2 regions of the Streptomyces sp. JN8 genome follow, and region 2 is predicted to be linked to the other one. Evidence: riboswitches for the same ligand, from Rfam matches in the RefSeq annotation. Region 2 holds a riboswitch; the other holds the start of a gene.
The links. Region 2 has a riboswitch for ZMP and ZTP ahead of ACY0MR_RS14735 (serine hydroxymethyltransferase). Riboswitches for the same ligand answer to the same signal wherever they lie in the genome.
Positions count from the first base shown of each region.

Region 1: linked by a shared signal. The riboswitch ahead of ACY0MR_RS02455 (bifunctional 5,10-methylenetetrahydrofolate dehydrogenase/5,10-methenyltetrahydrofolate cyclohydrolase) and the one ahead of ACY0MR_RS14735 (serine hydroxymethyltransferase) in region 2 are both predicted to bind ZMP and ZTP.

Region 1 is NZ_CM147852.1:508,349-516,199, forward strand. Features, by position in the region: gene ACY0MR_RS02440 (DEAD/DEAH box helicase) at 1-63, shown strand, start outside; gene ACY0MR_RS02445 (SWIM zinc finger family protein) at 60-1,439, shown strand; gene ACY0MR_RS02450 (hypothetical protein) at 1,420-2,727, opposite strand; gene ACY0MR_RS02455 (bifunctional 5,10-methylenetetrahydrofolate dehydrogenase/5,10-methenyltetrahydrofolate cyclohydrolase) at 2,863-3,693, opposite strand; ZMP/ZTP riboswitch at 3,745-3,853, opposite strand; gene ACY0MR_RS02460 (GAF domain-containing protein) at 3,939-5,339, shown strand; gene exaC (acetaldehyde dehydrogenase ExaC) at 5,383-6,906, shown strand; gene ACY0MR_RS02470 (hypothetical protein) at 7,429-7,704, opposite strand.
Region 2 is NZ_CM147852.1:3,412,343-3,420,193, reverse strand. Features, by position in the region: gene ACY0MR_RS14750 (glutathionylspermidine synthase family protein) at 1-211, shown strand, start outside; gene ACY0MR_RS14745 (polysaccharide deacetylase family protein) at 234-929, opposite strand; gene rocD (ornithine--oxo-acid transaminase) at 1,025-2,233, opposite strand; ZMP/ZTP riboswitch at 2,356-2,446, shown strand; gene ACY0MR_RS14735 (serine hydroxymethyltransferase) at 2,518-3,795, shown strand; gene ACY0MR_RS14730 (hypothetical protein) at 4,063-4,857, opposite strand; gene ACY0MR_RS14725 (RNA polymerase sigma factor) at 4,850-5,467, opposite strand; gene trpS (tryptophan--tRNA ligase) at 5,524-6,537, shown strand; gene ACY0MR_RS14715 (2'-5' RNA ligase family protein) at 6,629-7,225, shown strand; gene ACY0MR_RS14710 (decaprenylphospho-beta-D-erythro-pentofuranosid-2-ulose 2-reductase) at 7,371-7,851, opposite strand, start outside.

The sequences.
Region 1 (7,851 bases), 2.9 Mb from region 2:
CTGACCGAACTGACCGACGCCGAGCTGGCGGAGCTCGTACGACTGCGGGGTGACGCGCGATGAGCGGGTACGGACACGAGGGTGACGAGCGGACGTTCGCGGCGCTCCCGCCCGCGCGGGGCGGGTCCTTCGCCCGGACCTGGTGGGGGCTGACCTGGCTGAAGGCGCTGGAGGACACCGCGCTCGACGGCCGGCAGCTCAAGGCCGGACGGCGGCACGCGCGCGCGGGAGCGGTGGGGGCGGTGTCGGTGCGGCCCGGGCGGATCACCGCCGTGGTGCAGGACCCCGACGGCACCGCGCACCGCAGCGACGTCCTGGTGCGGGAGTTCTCGGCGGAGGAGTGGGAGCGGCTGCTGGACCTCGCCGTCGACAGCGCGGGCCACATCGCCGCGCTCCTCGACCGGGAGATGCCGCCGCATCTGGTGGAGGACGCGGCGGCCGCCGGCCTCGACCTGCTGCCGGGGATCGGCGACCTCGAACCGCAGTGCGGCTGCGAGGCGTGGGACCACTGCCCGCACACCTCGGCGCTCTGCTACCAGGTGGCCCGGCTGCTCGACGAGGACCCGTTCGTCCTGCTCCTCATGCGGGGCCGTGGCGAGCGCCTCCTCCTCGACCAGTTGCAGGAGCGGAGCGCCTCCCGGGCTGCGCGCGGCGGTCGGGGGGCGGAGGGCGCCCCGGTCGCGGAGACGGCCGGGCAGGTCGGGGGGATGCCGGGCGTGTCGGCGGAGGAGGCCTACGCGGCGGGGTTCCTGGTGCCGCCGCTGCCCGCGCCTCCGGTCGCCCAGCCCGCGCCGGGCCAGTCGCCGTCCCTGGAGGCGGAGACGGACCCGGAGCCGGGCGTCGACCCGACGGCACTGGAGTTCCTCGCGTCGGACGCGGCGGGCCGCGCACACCGGATGCTGGTCGAGGCCCTGGCGGCCGGGGACCCGCCCGGCGGAGCGCCGCCGAGCGGGGCACGGGACGTCCGTACCCCGGCGGGCGGGTCCGGCGTGTCCCCGGCGCCGCCGACGGTCGCCCAGGACGCGGTGCGGCTCGCCGCGGGCTCCCCCGTGCCGTGGATCACGGCACGGCTGACCGCGGGTTCCGGCCGGACGCGCACGGAGATGGACCTCGCCACGCGCGCGTGGCGGTTCGGAGGCGCCGCCGCCCTCGCCGTACTGGAGGAGGAGTGGACGCCGGACGCCGAGGCGCTCGCGTGGGCGGGAGCGCGGCTCGCGGAGGCCTGGGAGGACGACGAGCGTCCGGTCCTCCGGCGGTCCGCCGGCGCGCGCTGGACGGTGGTGGGGGCGGAGGCGCAGCTGCGGCTCGGGGAGGACGGGCGCTGGTGGCCCTATCTGAAGGACGGTGCCCGCTGGTCCCCCGCCGGGCCCGCGGACCGCGACCCGGCGACGGCGCTGGCGACGGCCCTGTCCTCCGCGGCTACTGGAGCGGCCGGCTGAGGGTGCCGCCGCCTGTGGCGGCCAGACTGCAGGCGACGGCGTCCGAACCGAGGAGGTAGCTCGTCCGGTACGGGTACTGGACGAAGGTGGTCCAGCGCGTACCGATCGGCTGCCGCGCGGCCTTTCCGCGCAGGGGTGCGCGGCAGAGCAGCGCGGCCGCCTCGCGGATCGCCGTGTCCGTGGCGTGGCGGCCGGTCAGCCGGAGCCGCGCGACCAGCTCGGCGTGGTGCGGCGTGTCGCACGACCGGCGGACCGCCGTGCCGGGCGCGCCGCGGTCGATGTCGAAGCACTCGCCGACGCGCAGCGCCTCGAAGGAGACCGGGCGCGGCGCGGCGCCGCCCTGCGTCGCGGGTCGGGTCCGCCGGGGTGCGGCGGGGGTGCCACCGGTCCGGGTGGGCGTCGAGGAGGCCTTCCGGGGCTCGCCCGTCCGGCGCGGGGCGGCGGTGCGGGTCGGCGCGGCGGACGCGCCCGCGGTCGGCGTGTCGGCGGCACGGCCGCCGTCCGTTCCGGTGCCGGCGGTCCCCGTGGCGGTCGGCGCCCGGCCGGCCGGCGGGGTGGCCTCGGCGGTGCCTCCGTCGGAACCGACCGGTGACGGCACGCCGATCCGGTCCCCGCCGGGGCGTCCGCCGGCGGACGGGCTCTGCTCGGTCCCGCCCCGCGCGGCAACGAACGCCGTCGCCACGAGCCCGGCGACGAGCAGCGGGACGAGCGGCACGCCGAAGCGGCGGGCGCCTCTGGCGGCCGGTCCGGGACGGGGCGCGCCGAGGCGGACGAGACGGGGGGACCAACCGCTGTCGGCGCCGGTGGGGGCGTCCGCACCGGCACCGCGGGCGTCGGAGGCGGCTGTCGCGCCGGACGGGCCGGAATGCCCGGGGGCGTCGGAGGAGGCGGACGGGCGGGAAGCGTCGCGGTGGCGGGACTTGCGGGCCCGGTCCGACGCGGCGAGCGCGCCGGTCCGGGGCCAGTCGGCGGGCTCGGCGGGCTCGCCGGTCCGATCTCGCTCTGCGGGCTCGCCGGTCCGATCTGGCTCCGCGGGCTCGCGGGTCCGGTCTCGCTCGGCGGGCTCGCCGAACCAGGCCGACTCGGCGGGCTCGCCGGGCTCGTAGGCCCGGTCTGACGCGACGGGCTCGCCGCACCGGGGCGAGTCGGCGGGCTCGCCGGAGCGACCCGACTCGACGGATCGACCGGACCCGTCGAGGGCTTCGGGCAGCGGGGCGGGACGGCCGAGCGGTTCGGGCTCTTCGGGGCGGCGGTCGGGCGGCGGGGCGGGAGTGGACGGGTGGGGCACGGGTTCAAGGTTCGCCGCTCCGCGGCTCCGCGGCCACCTTTTTAAGGCCGCGGGGAACGGCCTGTACAGAAACGTGACCAACGCACCCCCCGGTCGCGCCCCTCCCTCCTTCCGTCGCCCCGTCACGATCCGGTCCTACAGGCCGAGCTGACGCTCGGCGCCCTCGACGGTCTGGGCGAGGAGCACGGCGATCGTCATGGGGCCGACGCCGCCCGGCACGGGGGTGATGAGCGAGGCGCGCTCCGCGGCCGAGGCGAAGTCGACGTCGCCGATGTTGCCCGGGTTGTAGCCGGCGTCGACGACGACGGCACCGGGCTTGATGTCCGCGCCCTTGATGAAGTTCGGCTTGCCGACCGCGGCCACGAGGACGTCGGCCTCGCGGACGACCGAGGAGAGGTCCTCGGTACGGGAGTGGCAGTACGTGACGGTGGCGTCCCGGCCGAGGAGGAGCAGACCGGCCGGCTTTCCGAGGATCGCGCTGCGGCCCACGACCACCGCGCGCCTGCCGCGGAGTTCGACGCCGTACGCGTCGAGGAGGCGCATGATGCCGCCGGGCGTGCAGGAGACGAAGCCGGGCAGGCCGAAGCCCATGGCGGCGAAGGAGGCCATGGTGACGCCGTCGACGTCCTTCTCCGGGGCGATGGCCTCGAAGGCGGCGCGCTCGTCGATGTGCGGGCCGACGGGGTGCTGGAGGAGGATGCCGTGGACCTCGGGGTCCTCGGAGAGGGCCGTGATCGCGGCGACGAGTTCGGCGGTGGTCGTGGTCGCGGGCAGTTCCACGTGCCGGGAACGGATTCCGGCCTTCGCACAGCGGTTCTGCTTCATCTTCACGTAGGTGACCGAGGCCGGGTCCGCTCCGACCAGGACAGTCGCGAGACAGGGCGTGACCCCGGTGCGGCGGGTCACCTCGGCGGCGCGGGCGGCGGTCTCCTCGACGGTGCGGCGGGCGAGGGCGGTGCCGTCCATGAGGGTGGCGGTGCTGGTGGACACGGAAACTCCTGGGCGTCGTCTCTGACAGGTGGTCGCCCAGGCGCACGGCATCGGTGCGGTCGCGCCGGTCGGGAACGCCTCCGCCGGGCCGCTCCCCGGTGGTGATCCACCTCAAGCGCCAGTCACGGCCCGAGCCCCACTCTACGTGAGCGGTCGGGGGCCGGTCCCGGACAGGGTGGGCGGAACCGGCGCCGCGACGCTTGTCGACGGCGTCCCCGGGCATGACGATGAGCCGGACGGGCCGGGACGACCTCGACGAGGAGGCCGAGTTGAGCGGGAGACGAGTACCAGGACGGACGGCGTCGGGGAACCGGCCGGCCGACTGCGGACCATCGACGCCCGCGGCACCGGCCGCCGCGGTCCCGCGGCCGGGCGGCGCCTCCGGGCCGGGCCGGCCGGATCCCGGGACTCCGGCCGGAATACCGGAGACCGGGGAGGTCCGGCCGCTGGTCGCGGCCTCGTGGCGGCGCTCCGCACGCGCGCGGGTGAGTCCGGACGGAGCGGCCCGCGTGGAGCTGGACGAGGACGAGCTCGCCGACCTCCGGGACGGCCATCCCCTCGCGGCCGCGATGCCGGTCGTCCGGGAGCTGATGGGGGCGTACGCGACGGACGGGGAGCATCTCCTCGCCGTCTGCGACGCCGCCGGGCGGATGCTGTGGGTCGAGGGGCACCCGGCCACGCTCCGTAAGGCGCGCGGGATGAACTTCGTCGCCGGGGCCCGCTGGTCGGAGGCGGCCGCCGGCACCAACGCGCCCGGGACCGCCCTGGCCGTCGACCGGCCCGTGCAGGTGGTCGCCGCCGAGCACTTCCGGCACCCGGTGCGGGCGTGGACCTGCGCCGCGGCCCCCGTGCACGACCCGCGCAGCGGGCGCGTGCTCGGCGCGATCGACATCACCGGCGGGAGCCGGCTCGCCCATCCGCACAGTCTCGGCTTCGTCCAGGCGGTGGCGCGGGCGGCGGAGTCGCAGCTCGCGCTCCTCGCTCCGGCACCAACGACGGGCCGGGCGAGCCTCGCCGCGCTCGGCCGCGACGAGGCCGTCCTGACGCTCGACGGGCGCCAAACCCGGTTGAGCCGGCGGCACAGCGAGATCCTCGTCCTGCTCGCACACCGCCCGGAGGGCCTCGGCGGCGAGGAGCTCCTGACCCTCCTCTACGAGGACGAGTCCGTGACCCCCGTGACGCTGCGGGCCGAGTTGTCGCGGCTGCGGGCGCTGCTGGGGCCGGAGCTGCTGCGGTCGCGGCCGTACCGGCTCGCGGACGGCACGGACGCGGACTTCGCGGCGGTGGACCGGCGGTTGGCCGCGGGGGCCGTCTCGGCGGCGGCCGGAACGTACGCGGGCCCCCTGCTTCCGGCCTCGCTCGCCCCCGGTGTCGTACGCCTGCGGGAGCGTCTCGCGGGCCGGCTGCGGGCCGCACTGGTCGACCGGGGGGACCCCGGGCTGCTCGCGGACTGGGCGTACAGCGGCTGGGGCGAGGACGACCTGGTGGTCTGGCGGGCGCTGTGCGCGGCGGTGCCTGCGGCCCAGCTCCCGCCCGTACGGGCGCGCCTCGACTTCCTGGAGGCGGAACTGTCCGCCGGTGCAACGGTGTTGCAACCTCCGGGTCCGCACACTCGGCGGTGACGTCGGTCAGGGACGGCCGGCGCGTCCGAGGGAGGCCCTGCCCATGACCCGTTACGCCGCACCCGGTACCGAGGGCGCGCTCATGTCGTACGAGGCCCGGTACGACCACTGGATCGGCGGCGCGTACGTCGCTCCGGCGCTCGGCCGCTACTTCGAGAACCCGAGTCCGGTGGACGGCCGCCCGTTCACCGAGGTCGCGCGGGGCACCGCCGAGGACGTGGAGCGCGCCCTCGACGCGGCGCACGCGGCCGCTCCCGCGTGGGGGCGGACCGCGCCGGCGGACCGCGCGGCCGTGCTGCTGCGGATCGCGGACCGGATGGAGAGCCGCCTGGAGGAGCTGGCGGTCGCGGAGAGCTGGGACAACGGCAAGCCGGTCCGGGAGACGCTGGCGGCCGACATCCCGCTCGCGATCGACCACTTCCGCTACTTCGCGGGCGTGCTGCGGGCGCAGGAGGGTGCGCTCAGCGAGATCGACGACGACACGGTGGCGTACCACTTCCACGAGCCGCTGGGAGTGGTGGCGCAGATCATCCCGTGGAACTTCCCGATCCTGATGGCGGTCTGGAAGCTGGCGCCCGCGCTCGCCGCGGGCAACGCGGTGGTCCTCAAGCCGGCCGAGCAGACCCCGGCCTCGATCCACTTCTGGCTGGGGCTGGTGGCGGACCTGCTGCCGCCGGGCGTCCTCAACATCGTCAACGGGTTCGGCGAGGAGGCCGGCAAGCCGCTCGCGTCCTCGCCGCGCGTCGCCAAGATCGCGTTCACCGGCGAGACCTCGACGGGCCGGCTGATCATGGGGTACGCCTCCGAGAACCTGAAGCCGGTGACGCTGGAACTCGGCGGCAAGTCGCCGAACATCTTCTTCGACGACGTGTGGGCGGCGGACGACGACTTCCGCGACAAGGCGCTGGAGGGCTTCACGATGTTCGCCCTCAATCAGGGCGAGGTCTGCACCTGCCCCTCGCGCGCGCTCGTCCAGCGGGGCCACTACGGCGAGTTCCTTGAGGCGGCGATCGCCCGCACGGAGAAGATCGTCCCGGGCCACCCGCTCGACACCGACACGATGATCGGCGCACAGGCGTCGGCCGAGCAGCTGCGGAAGATCGTCTCGTACCTGGAGATCGGCCAGAAGGAGGGGGCCCGGATCCTGACGGGCGGCCAGGTGGTCGAGCACGGCGGCGACCTGGCGGGCGGCTACTACGTCCAGCCGACGATCTTCGAGGGGGACAACCGCATGCGGGTCTTCCAGGAGGAGATCTTCGGCCCGGTGGTGGCGGTGACCTCGTTCACGGACTTCGACGACGCGATCAGCACGGCGAACGACACCCTGTACGGCCTGGGGGCCGGCCTCTGGACCCGCGACACGAACACGGCCTACCGCGCGGGCCGCGCCATCCAGGCGGGCCGCGTCTGGACCAACTGCTACCACGCCTACCCGGCCCACGCGGCCTTCGGCGGCTACAAGCAGTCGGGCATCGGCCGCGAGACCCACCGGATGATGCTGGACCACTACCAGCAGACGAAGAACCTGCTGGTGAGCTACTCCCCGAAGAAGCTCGGGTTCTTCTAGGGACACCAAAGGAGGCGCCTGACCTGGGCTTTCGCCCGTCAGGCGCCCCTCACTCGCACCGCAAAGGGAGGGGTCGCGTCTGCGCCGAAACTCCCATTTCCTCCCGCCCGTGTCCCAGTCCTGACCAGCACTTCCGGACCAGTCACGGACCAAACTCGGGACTCACCGATCAGTCGCCTGACCGCGGCTGACGCGGTCCCACTCCTTCATGGACTGCTCGATGAGGCGGTTGGCCTGCTCTCGCACGCCGCCAGGAAGTTGGCGTAGTGCCGGAAGAGGACCTCGATGCTCTGCCCCGCGCGGCGGGCGCGCCCCGGCGAGTCCGCGAGGACTGAGGTGTAGCAGGGTGGAGCGAGCCGTCGTCCAGGTCGACCACCCGGCGTCCACGAGAGGAACGGCCACGCGGTCGGCGAGTTCGTCGTCGTCTCCGGCCAAGTGGCGCGGAAGCACCCAGTAGGCCGGGCGGGAGGAACGGAAGGGGTGGTTCGGGTTCAGGGGCGCCTCCAGGCGGTGGGGGTGGGGCTACCGCGCGGCGATCCCGGTGCGCGAGCGGCGGGGTGCTTCCGTCGGCTCGTGCCAGCCAGCGGCGACGGCAACCTCCGGCGGGACGGGGCCCTGCTGATCCCCGTTCCCCGTCACGTAGACCGTCGTACGACCGAGCGCGTCCTGCGCGGCGATCACGTCGCCGATGCCATGACGGAAGGGGAAGAGTGGGTTGATGGCGAGGCACACAGGGGTGTCGGGGTCGACCGCGGACAGCCGGTCGATGAGGTCCCGAGCGGTAGTGGTGGAGGACAACGGCAACTCCATGGGCATACACCTCTCTGACCTGGACATTTTCGAGAAGGTGTCTACGTTGACATCCCTTCGCCCCTGTCCACCAGGCCCTCCCCGCTTCTTCCTGTCTGCCTGGGGCGAACTCTCGGATTGGGCCCTTGGACGCGT
Region 2 (7,851 bases):
CACCCTGCACGAGGCGGGCACCGAACCGTTCGTCCGGGACGGGGAGCCCTGCTGCTACCAGGAGCTGGCCCCGCTGCCCGACTTCGACGGCAACCGGGTCGTGCTCGGCGCGTGGGTCGTCGAGGACGAGGCGGCGGGTCTCGGCATCCGCGAGTCGGCGGACCTGGTCACCGACGAGTACGCCCGCTTCCTCCCGCACGTGATCCTGTAGGGCGCGACGGGGCCCGCTCCGCCTACTCGGGCACGTAGTCCCGCAGCGGAGCCGGGCGCAGGCCGGCGGCCTCGGCGGCCGCCAGGGCCCGGGTCAGGTCCTCCTCCAGGGTCTCGTTGAAGTGCAGCAGGATGATGTCGCCGGCCTTGAGCACCGGCGTCGGCGGGCTCCACTGGCCCCAGGTGGTGAGGTCGTACGTCCAGGTGACGAGTGCCTTCGCCCCGCAGGCGCGGGCCGCGGTCCGGGTCGTCGCGTCGTACACGCCGTACGGCGGGCGGATCAGCCGGGGGCCGTCGCCGAACTGCGCGAGGTGCCGGTCCCGCGCGCCGCAGAACTCCGCCGTCTGGCCCGCGGCGTCCAGGGTGGTCAGGTCCGGGTGGTTGACCGTGTGGTTCTCGACGCGCGAGGGGCCCCCGGCGAGCAGGTCGCGGAAGTACCCGGAGTCGTACGAGTAGGCGCCGGGCAGCAGGAACAGCGAGGCGGGGACCCGGCGGTCGAGCAGCAGCTTCGCGGCGGCGGGGTCGTGGAACCAGCCGTCGTCGATGGTGATGAAGACGACCGGGTCGGTGGTCTCGACGCGCGGGACCACCGGGACGGGCTCGGGCCAGGCCGCCCGCGGGGCGGCGTGCGCGGGTCCCGTGACCGCGCCCAGGAGCGCGAGGGGGACGGCGGCGGCGAGCGCGGCACGCACGGCGTGGCGCAGGCTGAGTCTCGGCATGGCGGCATCATTGGCCTAGACCAACTGCCGTGTCAATGGTCCGGGTTGACCCGCTCCGACCCGTCCCCGCCGTCCCCTCGAACCGGCCGGGCCCGTCACTCCCCGGCCAGGACCCCCCTCAGCTGCTCCAGGCCCCAGTCGAGGTCCTCCTTCGAGATGACCAGCGGCGGGGCGATGCGGATCGTCGACCCGTGGGTGTCCTTCACCAGGACTCCCCGCGCCATCAGCTTCTCCGAGATCTCCCGGCCGGTGCCGTGCGACGGGGCGATGTCCACCCCGGCCCACAGGCCCCGCCCGCGCACCGCCTCGACCGCACCGCCGCCCACGAGCAGCCCCAGTTCGGCGTGCAGGTGCTCGCCCAGCTCCGCCGCCCGCTCCTGGTACTCACCCGTCCGCAGCATCGCCACGACCTCCAGCGCCACCGCGCAGGCCAGCGGGTTCCCGCCGAAGGTCGAGCCGTGCTCACCCGGCCTGAACACCCCGAGCACCTCGCGGTCGGCGACCACCGCCGACACCGGCACCACGCCGCCGCCCAGCGCCTTCCCGAGCACGTACACGTCCGGCACCACGCCCTCGTGCTCGCACGCGAACGTCCGGCCCGTCCGGCCCAGACCCGACTGGATCTCGTCCGCCACGAACAGCACGTTCCGCCGGCGGGTCAGCTCCCGCACCCCCGCGAGGTAGCCGGCCGGCGGGACCAGGACACCCGCCTCGCCCTGGATCGGTTCGAGCAGCACCGCCACCGTGTTCTCGGTGACCGCGGCCTCCATCGCCGTCAGGTCGCCGTACGGGACGATCTCGAACCCCGGTGTGTACGGACCGAAGTGGTCCCGCGCCTCGTGGTCCGTGGAGAAGCTGACGATCGTCGTCGTGCGGCCGTGGAAGTTGTTCGCCGCCACCACGATCTTCGCGTGCCCGTCCGGCACGCCCTTCACCTCGTACCCCCACTTCCGGACGGTCTTCACCGCCGTCTCGATCGCCTCGGCGCCGGTGTTCATGGGCAGCACCGCCTCCTTCCCGCACAGCTCGGCGAGCCGGGTGCAGAACTCGGCGAACCGGTCGTGGTGGAAGGCGCGCGACGTCAGCGTCACCCGCTCCAGCTGGGCCTTCGCGGCGTCGATCAGACGCCGGTTGCCGTGCCCGAAGTTGAGCGCCGAGTAGCCGGCGAGCATGTCGAGATAGCGGCGCCCCTCGACATCGGTCATCCAGGCGCCGTCCGCCGAAGCGACGACGACCGGCAGGGGGTGGTAGTTGTGAGCGCTGTGCGCCTCCGCCGAAGCGATCGCGTCTTGTGTGCTCGACACGGGATCTCCGTTCGTCCTGCGGCTCGGGGGGTGACCCCGACGAGGGGATGTGGCCCCTGTTTCTATCGTCGCTCGGATGCCGGACCGGGAAACCTCGCGCGCGCCGCGCCCGCTACTCTGACCCCACGCACGGCGACTGGCGCGCGGGGAAGCGACCCCGGGGAAGCCGTGCGCGGCAGACCACACGAGACGCCGCCCGCCTGGGCGTCACGGGACCGAAGTCCCGCGTGGCGCCGCGCCTCACGCAGTGCCCCGGGACCCGCCGACGCCCGGAGGACACCGCCATGACCGCATCGCAGCACCCCTACCCGCACCCCGCGCTCGCCGCCGCCGACCCCGAGCTCGCCGCACTCGTCGGCGCCGAGGAACGCCTCCAGGCCGAGACCCTGCGCCTGATCCCCAGCGAGAACTACGTCTCCGCCGCCGTCCTGGAGGCCTCCGGCACCGTCCTCCAGAACAAGTACAGCGAGGGCTACCCCGGCCGCCGCTACTACGAGGGCCAGCAGAACATCGACCAGGTCGAGACCCTCGCCGTCGAGCGCGCCAAGGCCGTCTTCGGCGCCGACCACGCCAACGTCCAGCCCTACTCCGGCTCCCCGGCCAACCTCGCCGTCTACCTCGCCTTCGCCGAGCCCGGCGACACCGTCATGGGCATGGCGCTGCCGATGGGCGGCCACCTCACCCACGGCTGGGGCGTCTCCGCCACCGGCCGGTGGTTCCGCGGCGTCCAGTACGGCGTCCGCCAGGACACCGGCCTCATCGACTTCGACGAGGTCCGCGACCTCGCCCTGAAGGAGCGGCCCAAGGTCATCTTCTGCGGTGGCACCGCGCTGCCCCGCACGATCGACTTCGCCGCCTTCGGCGAGATCGCCCGCGAGGCCGGTGCCGTGCTCGTCGCCGACATCGCCCACATCGCGGGTCTGGTCGCGGGCGGCGCCCACCCGTCCCCCGTCCCGCACGTGGACGTCGTCTCCACGACCACCCACAAGACCCTGCGGGGCCCGCGCGGCGCCATGCTGATGTCCCGCGAGGAGCACGCCAAGGCCCTCGACAAGGCCGTCTTCCCCGGCCTCCAGGGCGGCCCGCACAACCAGACCACCGCCGCCATCGCCGTCGCCCTCCGCGAGGCGTCCCTGCCCTCCTTCCGGGACTACGCCCACGCCGTCGTCGCCAACGCCAAGGCCCTCGCCGCGGCGCTCCTCGCCCGTGGCTTCGACCTGGTCTCCGGCGGCACCGACAACCACCTGGTCCTGATGGACCTCACCCCCAAGCAGGTCCCGGGCAAGACCGCCGCGAAGGCCCTCGACCGGGCGGGCATCGTCGTCAACTACAACACCGTCCCCTACGACCCCCGGAAGCCGTTCGACCCCTCGGGCATCCGCATCGGCACCCCCTCCCTCACCTCCCGCGGGCTCGGCACCGCGCACATGGCCCTGGTCGCCGAATGGATCGACCGCGGTGTCGCGGCCGCCGGCACCGGCGACGAGCAGGCCCTCGCCACGATCCGCGCGGAGGTCGCCGAGCTGCTGACCGCCTTCCCGGCCCCCGGCCTCCCCGTCTGACCGTTCCCCGGCCTCCCCGGCTGCCCGTCCCGGGTATCCCCGACCCGACCCGACCCGACCCGACCCGACCCGACCCGACCCGACCCGACCCGCCCGCGGCCGCGACCCGATGCCGACGTCGTCCGTCTGGCGCCGGGACGTCGGCCGACCGCCCCAGCACGTCGCCGGGGACTCCGTACGTCAGCCGACCCACCCCCAGCACGTCGGCCGGGGCCCCCCTACGCCGGCCGGCCCGCCCCAGAAGGCCGGCCGGCCGACCCCCGGACGTCAGCCGACCGACTCGGCCGTCCGCCGGGCCTCCTCGCGGTCCGGTATCCCCTCCAGCCGGAAGGTGAACGCGCCCCCGCTCCTCGTCCAGAGGAGCGTGGGGCCCGCCGTGCGGACCTCATGCGTCCAGGCCGTGCCCGTCCCGTCGGTCATCGGGAACGTCAGCAGGTGCGGGGCCGCGAACCAGTAGCCCTGCGCCCCGTCCGGGAGATCCACCCACTCCGGCGGCGTCCGCACCTGCTTGGCGAAGCCGAGGTCCAGCCCGGCCGGGAACTCGTCCAGGTGGACCGTCCGCTCCCCGTCGCGCCAGCACAGGCTGATCACCGCCCGGCCCCGCTCGGCCGACCCCGTCACCGTCACGGCGTCCGGCGGGCCGAGTGACCCGGGTATCAGCGGCTCGAAGCCCGCGAGCCGGCCCGCGTCCGCCGGCGGCACCGGCTCCGGGCACCCCGGCACCGGGCCCCCGGCCGGCACCCGCCGCCCGTCCGGCTCGTACCGCACGGCGACCCCGCCGAAGCCGAACCACTCCGCCACCGCCGCCCGCACCGGCGGGGTGAGCACCAGCACGATCAGCACCCCGGTCAGACCCGCCAGCAGCGCCCGCCACCGCGCCCGGGACCACCTCCGCACCGCCCCCCACACGTCCCGCCGGGGACGGACCGGCACCGGCGTCGGGACCTGCTCGGCGAGGAGCCGGGCGAGCACCCGCTCGGCCATCGACTCCCCGTCCACGTCCGGCACCCGCAGCCGCCGCCCCAGCTCCCGCAGCTCGTCCGGCAGACCCTCGTCAGCCACGCCCCCCACCTCCCTCCGGTCCCTCAGGTCCCTCGGCCAGGCTCCCTCCGAGCACCAGCCCCAGCTTCTTCAGCGCCCGGCTCAGCCGGGACTTCACCGTCCCCCGCGGCCAGCCGAGCGCCGCGGCGGTCTCCGTCTCGTCCAGTTCCAGCAGATAGCGGTGGATCACCACCTGCCGGTGGTCCTCGCTCAGGGCGTCGAGCGCGTCCAGGAGGCGTCTGCTCCGCTCCCGCTCCACCGCCGCGACCGCCGGATCCGCCGACTCCGGTATCCGCGGCTCGCCCCCGAGCAGGTCCGCCTCCCGACCGGCGACGGCCCGCTGCCGGCCCGCCGACCGCACTGTGTTCCTGGTCTCATTGACGACGATCCGCAGCAGCCACGGCCGGAACGCCGAGCCCTCCTCGAAGCGCCCCAGCGACCGGTACGCCTTGAAGAAGGCCTGCTGCACCACGTCCTCGGCCTCCGCGCCCGCACCGCACGCCACCGCCGCTCTCAGCGCGACCGCCGTGTGCGCGCGGACCAGCGCCGCGTACGCCTCCGGCTCTCCGGCGCGCACCCGTGCGATGACCGCGGCCTCGTCGTCGACCAGGCCCCCCTCCCGCGTCCTCACACTGTTGATACACCGGCAGTCCGGGATCGGTTCCCACACCTGAGAGAATGATGTGCATGGCCTCTGACGTTCCCCGCGTGCTCTCCGGAATCCAGCCCACGGCAGGCTCGTTCCACCTCGGCAACTACCTCGGCGCCGTCCGCCAGTGGGTCGCCCTCCAGGAGTCCCACGACGCCTTCTACATGGTCGTCGACCTGCACGCGATCACGGTCCCGCAGGACCCCGCCGAGCTGCGCGCCAACACCCGGCTGGCCGCAGCGCAGCTGCTCGCCGCCGGTCTCGACCCCGAGCGCTGCACGCTGTTCGTCCAGAGCCACGTCCCCGAGCACGCCCAGCTCGGCTGGGTCATGAACTGCCTCACCGGCTTCGGCGAGGCCTCCCGCATGACCCAGTTCAAGGACAAGTCCGCCAAGCAGGGCGCCGACCGCGCCACCGTCGGACTCTTCACGTACCCGATCCTCCAGGTCGCCGACATCCTGCTCTACCAGGCCAACCAGGTCCCGGTCGGCGAGGACCAGCGCCAGCACATCGAGCTGACGCGCGACCTCGCGGAGCGCTTCAACGGCCGCTTCGGCGAGACGTTCACGATCCCGGCGCCGTACATCCTGAAGGAGACGGCGAAGATCTACGACCTCCAGGACCCCTCGATCAAGATGAGCAAGTCGGCGTCCACGCCGAAGGGCCTCATCAACCTCCTGGACGACCCGAAGACCACCGCGAAGAAGGTCAAGAGCGCGGTCACCGACACCGACACGGTGATCCGCTTCGACCCGGAGAACAAGGCCGGCGTCTCCAACCTGCTCACGATCATGTCCACGCTCACCTCCACGTCCGTCGAGGATCTGGTGAAGAGCTACGAGGGCAGGATGTACGGCGCGCTGAAGACGGATCTCGCCGAGGTCATGGTGGACTTCGTCACTCCGTTCCGGACCCGCACCCAGGAATACCTGGACGACCCGGAGACGCTGGACTCGGTCCTGGCCAAGGGAGCGGAGAAGGCCCGGGCGGTCGCCGCGCAGACGCTCGCGCAGACGTACGAGCGCATGGGCTTCCTTCCGGCCAAGCACTGAGACCAAGGACCCTGGCCCAAAGGGCGGTGGAGGCCGCACACTGGCGGCTGGACCACCCGACACAAGTCGACCGACGACGGAGGAGAACGACGTGGGGACCGTAACGCTCGGCGTTTCGATCGCGGTCCCGGAGCCCTACGGCAGCCTGCTCCAGGAGCGGCGCGCCGGCTTCGGGGACCCGGCCGCCCTTGGCATCCCCACGCACGTCACGCTCCTCCCGCCGACCGCGGTCGAGGAGGAGCGGCTGCCGGAGATCGAGGCGCACCTGGCCGGTGTCGCCGCGGGCTGCCGGCCGTTCCCGGTGCGCCTCCGGGGCACCGGGACCTTCCGGCCGGTCTCGCCGGTCGTCTTCGTGAAGGTCCAGGAGGGCGTGTCCCCCTGCACCCGGCTCCAGCACGAGATCCGGGACGAGGCGGGCCCGATCGCGCGCGAGCTCATGTTCCCGTACCACCCGCACGTCACCGTGGCGCACGGCATCTCCGAGGAGGGGATGGACCGCGCGTTCGAGGAGCTCGCGGGGTACGAGGCGGCCTGGAACTGCCGCTCCTTCGCGCTGTACGAGCAGGGCGCGGACGGCGTGTGGCGGAAGCTGTACGACTACGAGTTCGGCAGCGGCCGCCCCATCTCGGCCGTCCCGGCCCAGGGCGGCAGCCCGGTCGACACCCCGACGGTCACCCCCGCAGGCTGACCCGGCCGCGGGCCCCCGGAGCGGGGGCCCGCGGCCGGGAACCCACCGCCGAGCCGACGCGCCCCGGGCGGGGAACCCGGCCGCCGCGCACGGGCCGGTGAGCCGCGCCGAGCGCGGGGAACCCGGCCGCCGGGCCCGGGCCGCCTCACACCGGCAGCCGCCGGAACAGCGGCCTCGGCAGGTGTCGTACCGCCGCCATCACCATCCGCAGCGTCCCCGGCACCCAGACCGTCTCCGAGCGCCGCCGCAGCCCCAGCTCGATCGCGCACGCGACCGCCTCGGGCGTGGTCGCCGGCGGGGTCTCCGCCCGCCCGGCCGTCGCCTCCGAGCGGACGAACCCGGGTCGTACGACCATCACGTGCACGCCGGTGCCGTGCAGGGCGTCCCCGAGCCCCTGGGCGAAGACGTCGAGGCCCGCCTTCGACGAGCCGTAGATGAAGTCCGTCCGGCGGGCCCGCTCGCCCGCCACCGAGGACAGCACCACCAGCGAACCGTGCCCCTGCTCCTGGAGCGCGCCCGCGCACACCAGGCCGGCCGAGACCGCGCCCGTGTAGTTGGTCTGCGCGACGCGGACGGCGGCGAGCGGGTCGGACTCGTCGTGCGCCTGGTCGCCGAGGACGCCGAAG